DNA from 3 places in the Yersinia kristensenii genome. Region 1 is predicted to be linked to each of the others. Evidence: predicted binding sites of a transcription regulator. Region 1 holds the regulator's gene; each other region holds the start of a gene.

Region 1 (6,858 bases):
TTGTAATAGAGAAAATACTTTTTCTCTCAATCAGGATTGCTCTCAGTTATCGGCGGGTAAATGGGTATCTTTATGATTTTGATCGTTTTAATCATTCAATAACACTAAACAGATAGCCATTACCTATTAAAGATAAGATATCGATCGGCGAAATAAACGGATATATATAACGTTATTATCGAGGAGTCTGCTTTAACTCAAATCAGCAGTGGCTAACGCTTAAATTTGATCAATTAAGAGGATAATAATGATGCGGAAATATTGACCACAGAAAGGATTTATTGATTTATCTGCCAGCATAATGACAGATAACATTCATTCTCACTTTTGGTTTCAAGTACATTCAGTCATGCTACCCTAAGTAGAATGTCTCTCTGTATGAACATCGCCATGAAATTAAACTTCCGCTTACAAAATGCACTTTCTCCTAGCCCTGCTCTGCCGATCATTCTGATCCACGGGCTATTTGGTAACCTGGATAACCTTGGGGTGCTGGCCCGTGACTTACATCAAGACCATGACGTAATTCAGGTCGATTTGCGCGACCATGGTTTATCCCCTCGATCACCAGCGGTGAACTACCCTGATATGGCGCAGGATGTGCTGGAGTTGATGGATAACCTCAGGATAGAAAAAGCGATTATTATCGGCCATTCCATGGGCGGTAAAGTGGCGATGGCCATGACAGCAATCGCGCCCGAGCGTATTGAAAAGCTGGTCGCGATAGATATCGCGCCAATCAGTTATCAAGTGCGCCGCCATGATACAATTTTCGCCGCCCTTAATGCAGTCAGTACCGCTGGCGTGGCGCAACGTCAGGAAGCCGCTCAGTTGATGCGCGAATTCATAAAAGAAGACGGCGTTATTCAGTTCTTATTGAAATCATTCCACAATGGCGAATGGCGGTTTAATGTGTCCGCTCTGTGGGATCAATACGAAAATATTGTTGGCTGGCAGCCAATCCCGCCTTGGCCACACCCTATTTTATTTATTCGCGGTGAACTGTCGCCCTATATTCAAGACAGTTATCGCGATGAGATTGCGCGCCAGTTTCCGCAAGCCCGCGCCCATGTGGTTGCCGGAACCGGCCACTGGGTGCATGCGGAAAAACCGGACTCTGTATTACGCGCCATTCACCGATTTATAGATTAAAGCCGTTTTATCACTGAAAACAGCCGCGGCGAAAAATAGCACCGAACAAAAAATGAACCGCGCGCAATGGATGTTGATTAAAAATCATACCCTGGGGAAAAGAAATGTATTTCCTGTGGAAAAATTGTGCAAAAAAGAATGAATTAGACCAATCTAATCACAGTAAAGCATTGTCGTTGCTCGGTTGGCTGGGGTATTATGGCGCGCTATAAATTTGCTGCGGAATTTGGTGGCAAATGCAAATTCAGGCTGTTGGTTCATACTCAAATTAGTTGACATTGCAGAGTTATAGCAGCGCCAAATAATGAGCTATCGGCCTGAAACGTGTAAACCGAATCATCAGAAATTTCTGATGTAAATCCCTTGTAGTACCGCTACCTATGGCAAAAGAACAAACGGATCGCACGACGCTGGATCTGTTCGCAGATGAACGCCGTCCGGGGCGCCCGAAAACAAACCCATTATCCCGTGATGAACAGCTTAGAATTAATAAGCGAAATCAACTACGGCGCGATAAAGTACGTGGCTTACGACGCGTGGAACTGAAGATTAATGCCGATGCCGTCGATGCTCTCAACAGCCTTGCTGAGCAGCGTAACATCAGCCGTAGTGAACTGATTGAACAGATGTTACTGGCTCAATTAGAACACTCACAAAAAGGGTTTTAACCCTATTGGTTTTACCCCATCGGTTATCACGACGGCGTGGCGTAAGTGATTACGCCACGCCAATATCCTCACAATAGCTTTTGAAAAATAGGCTAGAACGTTTCCCAGTTTGTATTGTTATCCACCTTACTCGTCGGTGTCGCCGCTAAAACTCTGGCCCGAGGTTTGGCTGCCGGTTTTGCTCGCTCATCATCTGACCGCAATTTAAACACGGCTACCGCTTGGTTTAACTGCGCCGCCTGTTCCTCCAGCGAAGCCGCTGCTCGGGAAGCTTGCTGCACCAACGCAGCATTTTGCTGAGTCACACTGTCCATTTCCGCCACCGCCTGCCCGACTTGAGTGATACCTTTACTTTGCTCATCAGACGCCGATGCGATCTCCCCCATTAAATCAGTGACATTCGTAATGGAACGAACAATTTCATCCATGGTTATCCCGGCGCTTTCTACCAATGCCGAACCACTGCTAACGCGGCTTACTGATTCGGTGATCAAGTTATCAATCTCTTTCGCCGCCTGCGCACTGCGTTGTGCAAGATTGCGGACTTCACTGGCAACCACGGCGAACCCCCGACCTTGCTCTCCGGCTCTGGCCGCTTCAACGGCGGCATTGAGTGCCAGAATATTAGTCTGGAAAGCAATACTGTTAATTACCGTGGTAATTTCGGCTATTTTGCGTGAACTCGCAGAGATCTCATCCATGGTATGCACCACATCAGCCACCAGTGCCCCACCTTTTTTTGCAGTGATAGAAGCATTTGCCGCCAGTTGACTGGCGTGATGTGCATTGTCTGCGTTGTGTTTTACCGTTGCCGTCAATTGCTCCATACTCGCGGCGGTCTCTTCCAATGCGGCCGCCTGCTGCTCTGTTCGCGATGATAAATCCGTATTTCCGGCAGAAATTTCTGCCGCCCCGTGATAAATCCCATCAGTGCTGCTGCGAATAGCTTTTACCGTGTTGGCCAAGCTGGCCTGCACATCACGTAGCAGTGGAAATAATTGCCCGACACAGTTACGGCCAAAATCCGTAATAGGCTGCCCAAGTTGGCCTGAAGCAATCGCGCGAAAATGTGCGCGGATATCATCTAGCGGACGCACCATGTTAACAATTAGGTAGCGATCAGTGACCACCAAAATCACTAATCCCGCCACCAAAGCAGAGATTAATATTATGCTGCTCACTCTGGTCAGGTGAGCAAATTGCTCTTTAGCCACGCCGATGGCTTTTGAGGCGGCCTGATTAAAATTCTCCGCAACAGCGCCATATTGGCGGCTCAGCGCTGGCACGGTCTTTTTGGCTAAATCCTCATAGACTGTGTCATTGTTATTCATTGCGGCCTGAAATAGCGGAGTCACACCCTGATCAATTAATCCACTCCATCCATTAACCACTCCAGTCACCAATGCGGGATCAATCTGTGCATGATCGATAGCTTTAAACTGTGCTAACTCCTTTTTCAGATTCTCAAGTGCGGTATTGGATGATTTGAGTTCTTTATCGGCATCCACAATATTACCGCTCTGGCGATAATCGACTGAACGGGCCAGACGTGTCACCATGCGGAAATATTGATCCGTCCCCTGATTGACTAAATTCATGTTTTCAACCAACACACTGTTGGCATTAGACGATTGTGTCAGTTGATTCAGTGATAGCAATGTATAACCCGATACACCGCCCCATAGCAGGCAAAATGCCCCAAGCACCCAAAGTAGTGCGGCTCTGATGGTAATATCTCTTAAAAACTGCATGTTCGTTCCCCTTATATATCGGATAGTTATCGTTAAAACTCTGGTGTTACTTGATGACCGAAAAGCAATAAAGGACGTTCCATACAGCTAACGACAACTCCTTTCCCGGCAAATTTTCATCTGACGGTTTTCCCCCTGGCACCGCAAATTGCAACCTTTCGGTTACATGAAGGTTATCGGCAATGCCGCTATAAGGTTGAGCGGCTCACAAAAATTTTATATCGCATAAACTTGATATCGGCCTGGCGAGATTTTCTGGCATTATATGGCCCTATACATGTGTTATATTATTGGGCAGAAGGCTCAATAATTTGCATAACTTTTTGAATTTAAGGGTATTACGTTATATGGCAACTGTAGGCATTTTCTTTGGCAGCGATACTGGCAATACCGAAAACATTGCCAAGATGATCCAAAAGCAACTGGGCAAAGAGGTTGCTGAGGTTCATGACATTGCCAAAAGCAGCAAAGAAGATTTAGAAGGCTTCGATATTCTGCTGATCGGTATCCCAACCTGGTATTACGGTGAAGCCCAGTGTGATTGGGATGATTTCTTCCCGACGCTGGAAGAGATCGATTTCAACGGCAAACTGGTGGCGTTGTTTGGTTGTGGCGACCAGGAAGATTACGCAGAATATTTCTGTGATGCGATGGGAACCGTGCGCGATATCATCGAACCACGCGGTGCTGCCATTGTCGGTCACTGGCCAACGGCAGGCTACCACTTCGAAGCCTCTAAAGGCTTGGCGGATGATGATCACTTTGTCGGTTTAGCTATTGATGAAGATCGCCAGCCAGAACTGACGAATGAGCGAGTGAGTGCTTGGGTGAAACAGATCAGTGAAGAACTGAATCTCGCTGAAATTACCGGTTAATTTGTCGTGTCGGAAACGCGCGGGTGGTGTTAAACATCAAACCGCGTTTCCGTTACTCTTACGCCTCTCGCGATACTTGTTAAGCCGCCCACAGATCCGCATGTTCATCCGTGAAAAATGAAAATAAACCGCTACAAATTTGTAACGTTACGCCTAGCAGCCATATACTTAAATGATGCAACAATCCCATTCATCAATACATTGCATGATTAATGGGACAAAGTGTGCGATTATATCTTTGTTAACAACCACGGTTTTCATTTGGGGCTAGCAGTTCTATAATGAGACGCAATTGAGAATATTGCGCCACGGATGTCATAGGCTGAACGGCCTTAATTTGAATCGATAGTAATAGGACTGAATCCGCATGACTGACAACAACAAAGCCTTAAAAAATGCAGGCCTTAAAGTAACGCTGCCTCGGCTTAAAATTCTGGAAGTGTTACAAGATCCGGTTAACCATCACGTCAGCGCGGAAGATCTTTATAAAAAGCTGATCGATATCGGTGAAGAAATTGGCTTGGCGACGGTTTACCGCGTACTGAACCAATTTGATGATGCCGGTATTGTGACCCGCCACAATTTCGAAGGCGGTAAATCAGTCTTTGAATTGACACAACAACATCATCACGATCATCTGATTTGCCTGGATTGCGGCAAAGTGATTGAATTTAGCAATGAAGAGATTGAAAAACAGCAGCGTGATATTGCTGAGAAGCATGGCATCAAGCTGACCAATCATAGCCTGTATCTATATGGCCACTGTGCCACTGGCAATTGCCGTGAAGATGAGTCTGCGCACGATCCAAAATAATATGGTTTAATCGCATTGATCATATAAAGATTTTTAGATAATGCTGAAATAAGCAATTCTCAAGATGGCCGCCTTTCCCACAAATCATTTTAGTTGGGAGTCAGGTGGTCATTTTTGTTACTGGTATCCTATATCCCTATCCTCGTGACAAATCCACTTTTTTATTGCTCACTTAGTCGCTATCCGTATGAGTTTGAAGCAAAAAAAACCCCGGACTCGCCGGGGTAAAAACCATCAACTCAATTTCACTTAATGTTGTTTACCTAAAAATCGGGCAAACAGGAGTTAACATCAGACACAACACTTTGACAGCAATAATCAGACTTTAACCGGCTCCGCACGGCTACTACGTTTACCATCCGGACTGGTCGAGCGAATCAACACATCACCGCTGACTTTAGGTTGGGCTTTGACATCATATTTCTGCCATTGCTTGCCGCCATCAGTCGAATACTCAATAATCAGCCCCGGCAAGGAGATGTTAGCTTCTAACTCCCCTGCAACAACACGTGCTCCCGGCACCGGTAAGCGGTAAGCAACACCGGCTTTATCCAGTTTCGCCAATTCACGTTGCCCCATAATATTGGCAAAACGCTGCCAATCTGAGTTCAACGCCTTGGTATCGACCATATGGGTTTCGCCACCTTTGTACTCACGACCTGCTTTGTAATCTTGCTCCCATGGCGCACGATGCCAGGCACGTTCCGCCAATGGTAATACCCGTGGGAAAATCATGTATTCCATCTGTTCGTCAGTCCGGACAGTTTCATTCCATGATTGGCCTGAAATACCGTGCACACCCGGCCAAGGTTTATCACTCTTGGCACTGAAGTGATTACCATCGCGGTCAACCGAGGTTTCAGCATTTTGCGGCATGTTGTCCGGCGCGAAACTGAAGACTTTAGCTTCGTCGTTGAAGCGAGTTGCCCAGTAATAACCGCGCTCACTTGGGTTAACTTCATACGGCATGTCGAAATAGACATAATCTGGGTTGGACGCGACCACTTCATAACCTTTATTGGCCCAATCATTGACTGAGTCGGCCCCGCCCCAATAGAGGGTATCCCAGAAGTTAACGCCCACACGTTTGGTCGCAAAATCCTTCGAATCTTTGGCATCTTTAAGGCCATCTTGCCAGGCTTGCATTTTTTCGATGCCGTGAGCATTTACCAACTTGCTGACTTCAATAGCAAAGTGGCTGGAAAGGTGCTCAACATCCTGAATTTTGCCTTGCTTGACCATGTCCTGACAAACCTGCGATTTGGCCCACGGCTTATCTTCTACACTCTTATCAATAATGCCTTTACCCGGCTCAATCGGGCTGTTTTTGTCCTGGAACCCGGCCCCCAGACGGATATTTTTGGCCTCATCGCCGCCAAAATGCCAAGTATTTAGCGGCATACCGGCTTCTTTATGCATCTGAGCCATTTCGCCGATCACTTTGTCGACAAAACGCTTAGAAGAATCCAGGCAGGGGTTGAGATAACTTTTGCGCTCATACAACTGAACTGAAGTCGTTTGAGAATCATCTGTCGGGTCGACCAGACGGAATTCGTTGGCTTCTTTTTCTTTGCCCTGCTTCATCAAATTGTTGTAGC
Region 2 (6,858 bases), 1.5 Mb from region 1:
CAGACTTGCCATAGTTCCTCCTCGTCAGTGACAGTCATTGCCAGAACGCTGGCAACAACTGCTGGTGGGGGTGTTATTTTGTAATCTCACCGTGACCCGGCTACGTGCACGGCGCAAACCCAACAAGATCAAAGCATTAATAATAATAACCAATGCGATAATGGTAAGACTCTGTTGTGGATGATCCTGGAAAGTGGCGGCTTGATAGAACAAGGTTGCCAGTGAGTAAGCCACATTCAGTCCCCACAGTATTGAGAAGGTCATCCAGCCGCGGCTGGTTTCCCGCGCAATGGCTCCCATCACCGAGACACAAGGCACATACAATAAGACGAAAATCAGGTAGCTGTAGGCTGAAATACTGGAGCCAAACTTGCTACTCATTATCCCCATCGAACCGGCCGCCATTTCGCCGTCACCTTTACTGGCTTCAATAGGGTTGGATAACACACTGAGGCTAAAGGTCTCTTTTAACCCCTGCAAGGTAGTATCAACCGCTCCGGCCAATTCACCCCATAAATTAAAGCTTTCAGCATCAAAAGGTTCATTTTTAATTTGCTCGGCGGTGTAAAGGGTATTCAGTGTCCCTACCACCACTTCTTTGGCCATGGCCCCGGTGACTAACCCCACAGTGGCTTGCCAGTTATCCTCATGGATCCCCATTGGGGCCAGCAACGGCGTTAATACTTTACTGACAGAAGCCAGCGCCGAGTCATTAATACTGTCTACGGCTTTGCCGTTGAAAGAAAAACTGTTCAGTCCGCCAATAAAAATACTTGCGATAACAATGACTTTCCCGGCGCGCAGGACAAATCCTTTCAGCCGTTGCCAAGTTTGTAATAACAGACTTTTGAGATGTGGCACATGGTAAACCGGTAATTCCATCACAAAGGGTGATGCTTCACCGCGCATGATGGTGTATTTCAATACCAATCCGGTGAGGATGGCGACGGCAATCCCCAGTAAATAGAGAGAAAAGACGATACTGGCTCCGTCCTGGCCGAAGAATGCGGCGGCAAATACCGCAAATATAGCCAGCCGTGCGCCACAGGACATAAACGGTGCCATCATGATAGTTATCAAGCGCTCGCGTTGAGCATCCAAGGTGCGTGCGCCCATAATCGACGGTACATTGCAGCCAAAGCCAACAATTAGCGGCACAAAAGATTTGCCCGGTAACCCTAGCGCCTGCATCAACCGGTCCATGACGAACGCGGCACGGGCCATATAGCCGGAGTCTTCCAAAAAAGAGAGGAATAAATACATCATGCCAATTTGTGGCACCAGCGGCAGCACGGTGTTTATCCCGCCGCCGACCCCTTGGGCCAGGAAGATAGTGAGCCACTGCGGGAAATGCAGCGTATAGCCAACCCATTGTATCCCTTGAATAAAAATGGCCGCAGAGCCGATATCAAATATCGGTTGTAACGCCCCGCCGATATTAATGGCCAAGACGAACATTAAATACATGACAAACAAGAAGATAGGCACGCCCAACCAGCGGTTCAGGATCACTTTGTCGAGTGCTTGTGTCAGGCGGTTGGGTTCGGCTTGCTGTGAGTTGCCGACGATATCGCAGATACGGGCAATACTTTGATAGCGGGCATCGGCGATCACCAGTTCCGGGTCTTCGTGCTGATTTTGCCGCAGGTTTTCCCGCGCCAGCTCAAGGCGTGGTGCTGCGATACCTGCACGCGCCAGGCTGTAAATATCCCCTTCCAAGATTTGCAGTGACAGCCAGCGGCGTTGCTGAACCGGCCAAGATTCTGGCATTTCCTGCACCAACTTATCCACTTCGTGGAGTAGCACTGGCGGGTAGTTAATCAAAGCTTTAAAGGTGACGGGCTGAAACTCATCAATGCTCGTTTTTAATTCATTGATACCCTGCCCACGGGTGGAGATAAGCGGGATAACCGGGCAGCCCAATTGCTGAGAAAGTGCTGCAATATCAATATCAATGTGCTGGCTTTTGGCAATATCCAGCATATTCAGTGCCACGATACAGGGGATGCCTAACTCTATCAGTTGCAATGTCAGGTAGAGATTGCGCTCCAGGTTGGCTGCATCCACCACGTTAATCAGCAGGTCAGCTTCGCCGCTCAAAATATAGTGGCAGGCAATTTGCTCATCCAGCGAGGTTTGTTCTGAAATAGTCGTTAGTGAGTAGGTTCCCGGCAGGTCAACCAAAGTCACTTGGTGCTGCGTGGTGCTGAAGTGCCCCTCTTTGCGCTCGACAGTGACCCCGGCCCAGTTACCGACTCTCTGGCGGGCGCCAGTTAACTGGTTGAAAAGGGTGGTTTTACCCGCATTGGGGTTGCCAATTAGGCCAATGGTGAGTGTTTTCATAATCCAACGTGATATCAATACATTCGTCATACTTCAGGCTGTATGTGCGTTGGCTGCTCTCGCTCACCAGAATCATTGACTGGCGTCAACTCATCGGGATTATGAGCCTCATTAGAGGCTCGCCCTACGGGCCAGCGCAAGCGCTGTTCAAATGGCTTTCAACCAATTTGTCTCTCGCTGGGCGCCTTCTTACAACTCGAATTATTTAGAATGTAAATTAAATTAAAGTCAGCTTGTGCAAGGCGATTATCATGCATCACCCTGCAACCAGAATAAGAAGTTGACCTGAAATATTAGGGTTGTAGGTCGAGTGTCAGTAAATCTAAATCTTTTTTACGGAGCACCAGACTGACCCGACGAGTTTCTATCTGAATAGGGTCACCTAAGGGCGCAAGGCGAACAACATTAAATGAAGAGCCGGGTAACATACCCAGAGACAACAACTTTTGCCGGTAAGCTGGGCTAATTTCAGGTGAGAAACCAATAATTTTGTAGGAACGCTGTGGGATCAAGTGCATAGGAGCCTCTTGGGACATTCGCTTACCGAAATTCAATGTATTATTACACTAATGATAATAATTAAAGTAATAATAGTAAGAATTGTTTGCATATTCAACTAAGGTTAAATACTCAAAAGTAAATATTCATTACTATTTCATTTTTATAATTAATGAGTCTGATTTTTATTTTCGCTTGTTTTACCATCAAATTAGCACAATCGCAAATGCGAACAATGAGTTAAATCAGTTAACTGAATGTTTCTGTAAGCCGCTGTCCATAATGATAAATACCGATAATTAACATAATCACTTCACTATGATTTGAATCAAATAACATTCATATTTTAATTAACTCTTAGAATGCTATGGTAATTATTTATAAATTAAGCGCCATAGCGGACTAAATTAAACCGCGTGTTAACTATGATGTTAAATCAGTCAGGACGCTGCTCGATTTAACACAAGATAAAAGAATTGCGTGCTAATTAATTTAGAAGATAACCAAGCGAGCTTATAGAAGAAAAAAATATGAATATAGGCGGTCAATAACTTGTTAGAGATGAGTTGTCATTGACAAATTTAATGCAGAAAGTGAATAAAGAAAGGGCCACAAATGTGGCCCTGGGCTCCAATATCAGCGTTTTTTAAATGCCGCAGCCAGCGCGTCACTCATGGCGCTATTGTTGCTGGAATTGTTGCTGTCTGCACGCCCTTTGGCGGCTGGGCGGCTATTGGATTCATTATTATTCCGTGGCCGGCTGGCACCGCGGCTGTTATTACTGGCGTTATTGGCGTTGGCACGGTTTTCACCGCTATTGCCCCGGCGTGAACCGCTTTCACCCGGCTGCTCATCAAGACGCATCGTCAGAGCAATACGTTTGCGCTGCAAATCCACTTCCATGACTTTAACTTTGACGATATCACCGGCTTTCACCACCTTGTGCGGGTCATCGACAAATTTATCTGCCAGTGAGGAAATATGCACCAGACCATCCTGATGAACGCCGATATCGACGAAGGCACCAAAGTTAGTCACGTTTGTCACTGAGCCTTCGAGGATCATACCCGGCGTCAGGTCATTCAGTGTTTCCACGCCCTCGGCAAAGGTCGCCGTTTTAAACTCAGGGCGGGGGTCTCGGCCCGGTTTCTCTAGCTCGCGCAAGATATCAGTGACCGTCGGTACACCAAATTTCTCGGTGGTGAAATCGCGAGCATTAAGGTTACGCAAGGCCGTGGCATTGCCCATTAAATCCTGCAAAGCTTGCTCGGTGGCGGCTAAAATGCGCTCGACAATCGGATAGGCTTCCGGATGCACCGTTGAAGCATCCAGCGGGTTATCTCCGTGGTTAATCCGCAAGAAGCCCGCGCACTGTTCGAAAGCTTTCGGCCCTAAGCGGCTGACTTTCAGTAATTGCTCGCGGTTATGGAAGCGGCCATTTTCATCACGCCAGTTCACAATATTTTGCGCCATCATACGGGTCAAACCGGCGACTCGGGTCAGCAATGGCACGGACGCAGTGTTCAAATCGACTCCCACGGCGTTTACGCAGTCTTCTACCACCGCATCCAGCTTTTTCGCCAATTGGCTTTGGCTGACGTCATGCTGATATTGGCCGACTCCAATGGATTTCGGGTCGATCTTAACCAGTTCGGCCAACGGATCTTGCAACCGGCGGGCAATAGAGACCGCGCCACGGATGGAAACATCCAGATCCGGGAATTCCAGTGCCGCCAGTTCCGAGGCCGAATAGACTGACGCCCCGGCTTCACTGACAATCACTTTCTGCGCGGTTACTGCCGGGTACTGCTGTTGCAGCTCGGTAAAGAAGCGCTCGGTTTCCCGTGAGGCGGTGCCGTTACCAATCGCCACCAGCTCAACCTGATGTTTGATGCACAGGGCGGCCACCACGGCGGCGGCTTTTGCAGCCTGTCCGGTATGAGGGTAAATGGTATCGAAGGCGACCAGCTTGCCAGTAGCGTCCACCACCGCCACTTTTACCCCGGTGCGCAGGCCCGGATCGAGGCCCATGGTGGCGCGCATCCCTGCCGGTGCCGCCATCAGCAAATCTTGCATGTTACGGGCGAATACATTGATAGCTTCGTCTTCGGCCCGCTCGCGCAAGGTGCTCATCAACTCGGTTTCAAGATGCATCAACACCTTAATACGCCAGGTCCAGTTGACTACCGCTTTGCGCCAGCTGTCTGCCGGTGCATTATTCAGACGCAGATCCAGATGATTGATAATAATCTGTTCGCCCTGACTCTCGCGAGGCGGCTCGTCAAACTGGGGATCGGGATTTAGCGCCAGTTGCAGCACACCTTCATTACGGCCACGGAACATCGCCAGTGCGCGGTGAGAAGGGACTTGGGCGATAGGTTCGTGGTGATCGAAGTAATCGCGGAATTTAGCGCCTTCCTGCTCTTTGCCTTCCACCACTTTTGCTACCAAATGGGCGTTTTTCCACAAATATTGGCGCACTTTTGCCAACAATGTTGCATCTTCCGCAAAACGCTCCATCAGGATGTAGCGTGCGCCATCCAGTGCCGCTTTGGTATCCGCCACGCCTTTTTCAGCATCGACAAAAGCGAGCGCAACCTGTTCTGGGTCTTGCTGGGGGTCATGCCATAAACTGTCGGCCAAGGGTTCCAGACCCGCTTCAATAGCAATCTGCCCACGGGTGCGGCGCTTGGGCTTATAAGGAAGATATAAATCTTCTAGCTCGGTTTTACTCATGGTGCCGTTAATGGCACCGGCTAGCTGCTCGGTGAGTTTGCCCTGATCTTCAATTGATTTAAGAATGGTTTGGCGGCGGTCTTCAAGTTCGCGTAGATAACCCAAACGGCTTTCCAACTGGCGCAGCTGGGTATCATCCAATCCGCCGGTAACTTCCTTACGATACCGTGAAATAAAGGGCACGGTATTACCTTCATCCAGCAGACGTATCGCGGCACTAACTTGCTCCGGTCGCGCCTGTATTTCGCTTGCAATAATGCTGCTCAGTTGTTCATTCATAAGTCTGATATCAATTCGTGAGTAGGAAAAATGGCAGAAGATAGTTATACGGATTGCCCGGATAAATTGCCAGTAGAGCGGTCATTGGGCTTGAGCTAACGTGAACTTATCGGTAAAAAGTTAGGTATAGTGGAGTATCTATGCCAAGGGAACCATTTTATGGCTAAAAGTAATTATATTACCCGCGAGGGCTGGCAGGCGCTGGATCGTGAGCTGCATTATCTGTGGCGAGAAGAGCGGCCGATAGTGACCCAAGCCGTGTCTGAAGCCGCCGCCATGGGTGACCGCTCGGAAAATGCTGAATATATCTATGGCAAGAAGCGCCTGCGGGAAATTGATCGCCGGGTGCGTTTTCTGACCAAGCGCCTTGAAGTGCTGAAAGTTGTCGATCCAGACCCACGCCAGGAAGGGAAAGTCTATTTTGGTGCTTGGGTGCGGGTCGAAAATGAATCAGAAGAACAGCGCATTTTCCGTTTAGTCGGGCCGGATGAGTTTGACCCCGCGAAAAAATGGATTTCTATTGATTCGCCAGTGGCCCGTGCCTTAATCGGCAAACAGGTGGATGATGAAGTGACAGTCCAAACACCAAATGGCGAAGCAACCTACTGGATTTTAGAGATTCGCTACCGCCCATTTGACGAAAGTGTTGATAATTAAGCCCAACAATAAGCTTTGTAACAATTTCGACTAGAATGTATACCATAAATAGCTGTCTGTTAGAGTGAGTTTTTCTAACAATGTGCAGATTCGGGCAATACGGCCTTTGGGAGTAATAAAATGCAAGAGAATCACAAGATTCTGGTCGTTGATGACGATATGCGCCTGCGTGCGCTATTAGAACGTTACCTGACAGAGCAAGGTTTCCAGGTGCGCAGTGTTGCCAATGCTGAACAGATGGATCGCTTGCTGACCCGTGAGTCTTTCCATCTGATGGTACTTGACCTGATGTTACCAGGGGAAGATGGCCTGTCTATCTGCCGCCGTCTGCGCAGCCAAAGTAAC
Region 3 (6,858 bases), 1.3 Mb from region 1:
TTGCTCCATACTGGCGGCAGTTTCTTCTACGGCGGCGGCTTGTTGTTCCGTGCGGGAGGATAAATCAGTATTGCCCGCGGCAATCTCGCCGGAAGCATGAGACACCTGACTGACGCCGATACGAATTTCATCAATCATGGCGCGCAGGTTTTCATTCATCCGGGCGACGGTATTCATCAGCAGGCCCAGTTCATCGGTACGAGTTGATGTGGTCTCTGCGGTTAAATCGCCGTTAGCAATGCGTTCAGCCATCGCCAGTGTGGTGCGCAGTGGCACGGTAATCTGGCGGGTCATGCGCCATGAAATCAGTAAGCCAAATAGCAAAGCGGCAATGACAGTAATAGTTAACTGCAATTGTGCATTATCGATTTCGTCGTGGGTGCCTTGCAGTTCTTGGGTGAACAGGTGGGTCGCCAACTTATTCAATTCATTGGCATTATCTTCCATCACTTTACCGACTTCCAACTCTTGTTGATAAGCCGGTAAATAGGCCAGAACATTGTCTTTATAGGCGCTGAGGCTGGAGATAACCGGGGCTAATAACTTTTGTTGGTCAGCGGATAACACTGGCATGAAAGCATTCGCCGCACTGTTGGCAATATTGATCGAGGTTATCAACGAAGATTCTGCATCTTGGTTGCGATCCAGCAATAAACCCCGCGCGTTATAGCGCACGGTCATCAACTTTTGGTTCATTTCCGCCAGTAGAATCTGGGTGTTGGTATCTGCGCCCTCATTGAGCAAGCTTTGCTGTAACTCATTGAGATTCTTTTGAGTTTCAGAGATATTCCAGCTTTTACGCACATCGTCTTTATGGGCTACTGCATTCACAAAGTTACTTTGTTGTTGCAGATATTCTTCTACCACATCGGAAATACTACTGATCGTTTTACGGTTATCTGCCGACCAGCCAAGTGTTTCACTTTGGTCTAATAGACTTTTTATCTTATTGATATGTTCTGAGTTTTCTTCGATATATTTCAAATCATAGGTGCGTTCATATAGCGCGCGATTATATTTTGCCTGGTTGGCTTCATCATTAATTTTGTAACTCAAGTCGACTTTATAAGCATGTTCTTCAATGACGGAGAAATGATAGGCAGTGGTACCCGCGATGATCCCAACTAACAACAACATCAGGAAAAAGCTTAATCCCAGCTTTTTACCGACTTTCACGTTTTCAAAATTACCAAAAATTTTGCTAAATCCTGCCATGTTCTGCTCCGTTATACGGTGTTTCTGATGCAAATTAATCAGTGTAGGTGAATAGGGGTAGGTCTAATTATTAGAATAATGATGGAGGGCTGGGCGTGAGGTCGCCTTGGCAAGAGTGCTTTTTCTCACGTTTTTGTCGCGATATTTAGGGCTGATGATTCATAGATTCATGCCATAAATGTCAGTATCCCTCTTGTGCAATCTATCGGCAGAAATTGGCGAAACTTTAGCAAAAAAAATGCCAGCAAGAGGGCCTTGCTGGCATGGTTTTCGGCTTTATACTCTGCGGACTTGAAGCCGCAGAATGGCTAGCTGAGAATTACTTAGCTTGAGCGAAACGAGCGGCTGCTTCGTCCCAGTTAACCACGTTCCAGAATGCTTTGATGTAGTCTGGGCGGCGGTTTTGGAATTTCAGATAGTAAGCATGTTCCCACACATCCAGGCCAACAATCGGGAAGCCAGACGCGCCAGAAACCGCTTCGCCCATCAGCGGGCTGTCTTGGTTAGCAGTAGAAACAACAGCCAGTTTGCCATCGTCTTTCAGAACCAGCCAAGCCCAACCTGAACCGAAACGCGTTGCCGCAGCTTGTTCAAATTTTTCTTTGAAGCTGTCAACACTGCCGAAGTCGCGTTCAATCGCGGCTTTCAGGTCACCGGTCAGAGTGGTGCCCAGTTTCAGGCCTTTCCAGAACAAGCTGTGGTTAGCATGGCCGCCAGCGTTATTACGCATAAAGGTGCGTTTTTCTGCCGGAACTTTGTCCAGATCTTTGATCAGATCTTCAACACTGAATTTAGCCAGCTCAGGGAAGCTCTCCAACACCGTATTTGCATTGTTAACATAGGTTTGGTGGTGTTTGGTATGATGGATTTCCATCGTCTGCTTATCGAAGTGGGGTTCTAAAGCATCATAAGCATAAGGCAGGGATGGCAGTGAGTAACTCATAATCATCGTCTCCGTAGGTGTAGGGCGGCGCAAAAAAGTAAGCACCGCGTAAGCATTCGGATCATTATAGTTAATTAAATGATATTGAAAATGATTATCAATGCCGTACAAATTGTGTGGTTTTTATGTGTTAATCCGCTGCGGGTGGGTATATACCGTTGCGCGACCGGGTTTACTGAAACCAACCAAGGTGAGATTACAGCGCTCAGCGACTTCCACCGCTAAGGTTGTGGCAGCTGAAACAGCAAATAAAATTTCGGCACCGCACATGGCGGCTTTCTGTACCATCTCATAGCTGGCGCGGCTGGAAACCAGCACTGCACCTTGCCGCCACGGCTGTTTAGCTCGAATCCCGAGCAGCTTATCCAGTGCGACATGGCGGCCCACATCTTCGCAGCCACCTAATAATTCCCCTTGAGGATTAATCCAGGCGGCGGCATGGGTGCAGCCGGTCAGTTGGCCCACGGTTTGCACCTGTTTGAGTTGTGCAAGTGCATGGTCTAAATGATTAAAATCAAAAGATTGCGTGAACGGCAAGGGCGTAATTGGGCGGAAAATATCGTCCAGTTGCTCAATACCACAGACACCACACCCAGTGCGGCCAGCCATCGCCCGGCGGCGTTCTTTTAAACCGACAAAACGGCGGCTGGATAACTCAATGTTAACTTCTATGCCATTACAGCCAGGATTAACATCAATGGCGTAGATTTCTTGCGGCGTACTAATAATTCCCTCTGATAACGAAAACCCCAGCGCGAAAGCCTCTAAATCCTTGGGGGTGGCCATCATCACCACATGAGAAATGCCGTTGTACACCAGAGCTACCGGTACTTCCTCTGCCAACCAATCCAACTGCGGCTCGGCCATTTGATGGCGCTGTAGCACGTTAAGCTGTCGGGCGCCGCAAATTCCGGTTGAAAGGTCAATATCTGAAGGTTTGATCTGGCTCACTATGCGGCCCTGAAAGTTATAACCCATAATCACAATGTGGTAACATTCACATTAAGAATGGTATGGGTATGATTCCATTTCAATAGGAATGTATCCCACACCGATAAAGGTGATATCGCTTTAGCGATTTTAGCGCTTCTGGTTTTGTTGAGGGAAGCGCGAACTGAATTTTAAATTCATACAATGTGACAATGAATGAAGGAGAGACCCATGCAGGTCAGCAGAAGGCAGTTCTTTAAGATCTGCGCTGGCGGTATGGCAGGAACCACGGTCGCGGCACTCGGCTTTACGCCGTCAGTGGCGCTAGCGGAAACGCGCAATTATAAGTTGCTGCGCGCCCGTGAAACGCGGAATACCTGCACATATTGCTCCGTCGGTTGCGGGCTTTTGATGTATAGCCTCGGCGATGGTGCTAAAAACGCCAAAGAGAGTATTTTCCACATTGAAGGGGACCCAGATCATCCGGTAAACCGTGGTGCACTGTGCCCTAAAGGTGCGGGGCTGGTGGATTTCATTCACAGTGAAAGCCGCTTGAAATACCCAGAATATCGCGCGCCAGGTTCAGATAAATGGCAGCGAATCACTTGGAATGATGCATTTGACCGCATTGCCAAGCTGATGAAAGAAGACCGGGATGCTAATTTCATTAAGACCAACGATGCGGGTGTGACCGTCAACCGTTGGCTGAGTACCGGTATGTTGTGTGCTTCGGCATCCAGTAATGAAACGGGTTATTTGACCCAGAAATTTAGTCGCGCTCTCGGCATGCTTGCCGTAGACAACCAAGCACGTGTCTGACACGGACCAACGGTAGCAAGTCTTGCTCCAACATTTGGTCGCGGTGCGATGACCAACCACTGGGTTGACATCAAGAACGCAGACTTAATTATCGTCATGGGCGGTAATGCGGCAGAAGCGCATCCGGTGGGGTTCCGCTGGGCGATGGAAGCCAAAATCCACAACAATGCCAAGCTGCTGGTGATAGACCCGCGCTTTACTCGTACTGCTTCGGTGGCGGACTTCTATACGCCGATCCGATCCGGTAGCGATATCGCGTTCCTGTCCGGCGTGTTGTTGTATCTGATGACCAACAACAAAATTAATCGCGAATATGTCGAAGCTTATACCAACGCCAGCTTGCTGGTGCGGGAAGACTATACTTTCGACGATGGTTTGTTCAGTGGTTATGACGCCGAAAACCGCAAATACGATAAAACCAGCTGGAATTACCAGTTGGATGAAAACGGCTTTGCGAAACGCGACGTCACCTTGCAAGATCCGCGCTGTGTGTGGAACTTGCTGAAAGAACACGTCAGCCGTTACACGCCGGATGTGGTCTCCAACATTTGCGGTACGCCAAAAGCCGATTTCTTGCAGGTTTGCGAATATCTCGCCGAAACCAGTGTGTCCAATAAAACCGCCACATTCCTGTATGCGCTGGGCTGGACACAGCACTCAGTTGGTGCGCAGAACATCCGCACTATGGCGATGATTCAGTTGTTGCTCGGCAATATGGGCATGGCAGGGGGCGGGATTAACGCCTTGCGCGGTCACTCTAATATTCAGGGCTTAACTGACCTGGGCTTGCTGTCGCAAAGCTTGCCGGGCTACCTGAACTTGCCGTCAGAAAAACAGCCGGATATTGATATTTACCTGAAGGCCAACACGCCGAAAACCCTGTTGCCGGGCCAAGTTAACTACTGGAGCAATTACCCGAAATTCTTCGTCAGCCTGATGAAAAGTTTCTACGGTGACAACGCCCAGAAAGAGAACGGCTGGGGCTACGATTGGTTACCGAAGTGGGATAAAGGCTACGACGTATTGCAGTATTTCGAGATGATGTCGCAGGGCAAAGTGAATGGCTATATTTGCCAGGGCTTTAACCCAGTTGCTTCATTCCCGAATAAAAACAAAGTAGTGGCCTCACTGTCGAAACTGAAGTTCCTGATCACGATTGACCCGCTCAATACGGAAACCTCGAATTTCTGGCAAAACCACGGTGAATTTAACGATGTCGATCCATCGAAAATTCAAACCGAGGTATTCCGCTTGCCATCCAGTTGTTTTGCTGAAGAAAACGGTTCCATCGTTAACTCTAGCCGCTGGCTGCAATGGCACTGGAAAGGTGCGGATTCACCGGGCGAAGCATTGAACGACGGTGCCATTTTGGCGGGTATCTTTAGTCGTCTACGTGATATGTACCGCCGGGAAGGGGGTGCAGTGCCAGAACAGGTGCTCAATATGACTTGGGATTACCTGACGCCAGATAATCCAGAGCCAGAAGAAGTGGCACAGGAAAGCAATGGTAAAGCGCTGGCCGATATCACCGATGCCGATGGCAAAGTGCTGGTCAAAAAAGGCGAGCAGCTCAGCACCTTTGCTCACTTGCGCGATGACGGCACCACCGCCAGTGGTTGTTGGATTTTTGCCGGTAGCTGGACTCCAGCCGGTAACCAAATGGCACGGCGCGATAATGCTGACCCATCCGGTTTGGGCAATACCTTGGGCTGGGCATGGGCATGGCCGCTTAACCGCCGCATTCTATACAACCGCGCGTCTGCTGACCCACAGGGTAAACCTTGGGATCCGAAACGCCAGCTGTTGGAATGGGATGGAGCTAAATGGGGGGGCGTGGATATTCCCGATTACAGCGCCGCCGCACCGGGCAGTGATGTTGGGCCATTTATCATGCAGCCAGAGGGCATGGGCCGTCTGTTTGCCATCGACAAAATGGCAGAAGGGCCGTTCCCGGAACATTATGAGCCGTTCGAAACGCCGCTGGGCACCAACCCACTGCATCCGAATGTGATATCCAACCCAGCCGCACGCGTCTTTAAAGACGATTTGGCTGCCATGGGTTCTCATGAGCAGTTCCCGTATGTCGGTACCACTTATCGTCTGACCGAGCATTTCCATTACTGGACTAAGCATGCGCTGCTCAATGCTATCGCGCAGCCAGAACAGTTTATCGAGATTGGCGAGAAACTGGCGGCGAAAAAAGGCATTAAGCAGGGTGATACCGTGAAAGTCAGTTCCAACCGCGGCTATATCAAAGCCAAGGCGGTGGTGACCAAACGTATTCGCACGCTGAATGTTCATGGGCAAGAAGTTGACACTATTGGTATCCCGATCCACTGGGGTTATGAAGGGGTAGCGAAAAAAGGCTTTATTGCCAATACCCTGACACCCTTTGTCGGTGATGCTAATACGCAAACGCCAGAGTTCAAGGCGTTCCTGGTCAACGTGGAAAAGGTGTAACGGAGATAACCTATGTCACTGCAAACTCAAGACATTATCCGGCGCTCCGGCACCAACTCCCTTACGCCGCCGCCACAGGCACGTAATCATCAGGAAGAGGTGGCCAAGCTTATCGACGTCACCACCTGTATCGGCTGTAAAGCTTGTCAGGTGGCGTGTTCGGAATGGAACGATATCCGTGATGAAGTGGGTCATAACGTCGGGGTGTATGACAACCCCGCTGATTTGACCGCCAAGTCATGGACGGTGATGCGCTTCTCTGAAGTTGAAGACGAAGAGAGCGGCAAGCTGGAGTGGCTGATCCGTAAGGATGGCTGCATGCATTGCGCGGATCCGGGCTGTTTGAAAGCCTGCCCGTCAGAAGGCGCTATCATTCAGTATGCGAATGGCATCGTCGATTTCCAATCAGAACACTGTATCGGCTGTGGCTACTGTATCGCCGGTTGCCCATTTGACGTGCCGCGCATGAATAAAGACGACAACCGGGTGTA

What was found. Region 1 encodes Fur, which represses iron uptake genes when iron is present. Its sites were predicted from a motif close to ATAATAATGAGAACNACTATCAA; they were not measured.
Region 2: a site for Fur is predicted at 2,931-2,953, ahead of feoA (ferrous iron transporter A). Genes of this name have one in related genera too.
Region 3: a site for Fur is predicted at 2,237-2,259, ahead of sodA (superoxide dismutase [Mn]). Genes of this name have one in related genera too.

Annotation. Positions count from the first base shown of each region.
Region 1 is NZ_UHIY01000001.1:2,709,421-2,716,278, reverse strand. Features, by position in the region: gene ybfF (esterase) at 391-1,152, shown strand; gene ybfE (LexA regulated protein) at 1,533-1,820, shown strand; gene DX162_RS12365 (methyl-accepting chemotaxis protein) at 1,913-3,571, opposite strand; gene fldA (flavodoxin FldA) at 3,919-4,446, shown strand; gene fur (ferric iron uptake transcriptional regulator) at 4,814-5,260, shown strand; gene DX162_RS12350 (beta-N-acetylhexosaminidase) at 5,579-6,858, opposite strand, start outside.
Region 2 is NZ_UHIY01000001.1:1,234,388-1,241,245, reverse strand. Features, by position in the region: gene DX162_RS05875 (FeoC-like transcriptional regulator) at 1-12, opposite strand, end outside; gene feoB (Fe(2+) transporter permease subunit FeoB) at 25-2,343, opposite strand; gene feoA (ferrous iron transporter A) at 2,637-2,861, opposite strand; gene DX162_RS05855 (Tex family protein) at 3,478-5,856, opposite strand; gene greB (transcription elongation factor GreB) at 6,016-6,513, shown strand; gene ompR (osmolarity response regulator transcription factor OmpR) at 6,634-6,858, shown strand, end outside.
Region 3 is NZ_UHIY01000001.1:1,394,229-1,401,086, reverse strand. Features, by position in the region: gene DX162_RS06480 (methyl-accepting chemotaxis protein) at 1-1,215, opposite strand, end outside; gene sodA (superoxide dismutase [Mn]) at 1,535-2,158, opposite strand; gene fdhD (formate dehydrogenase accessory sulfurtransferase FdhD) at 2,282-3,136, opposite strand; gene fdnG (formate dehydrogenase-N subunit alpha) at 3,320-6,367, shown strand; gene fdxH (formate dehydrogenase subunit beta) at 6,380-6,858, shown strand, end outside.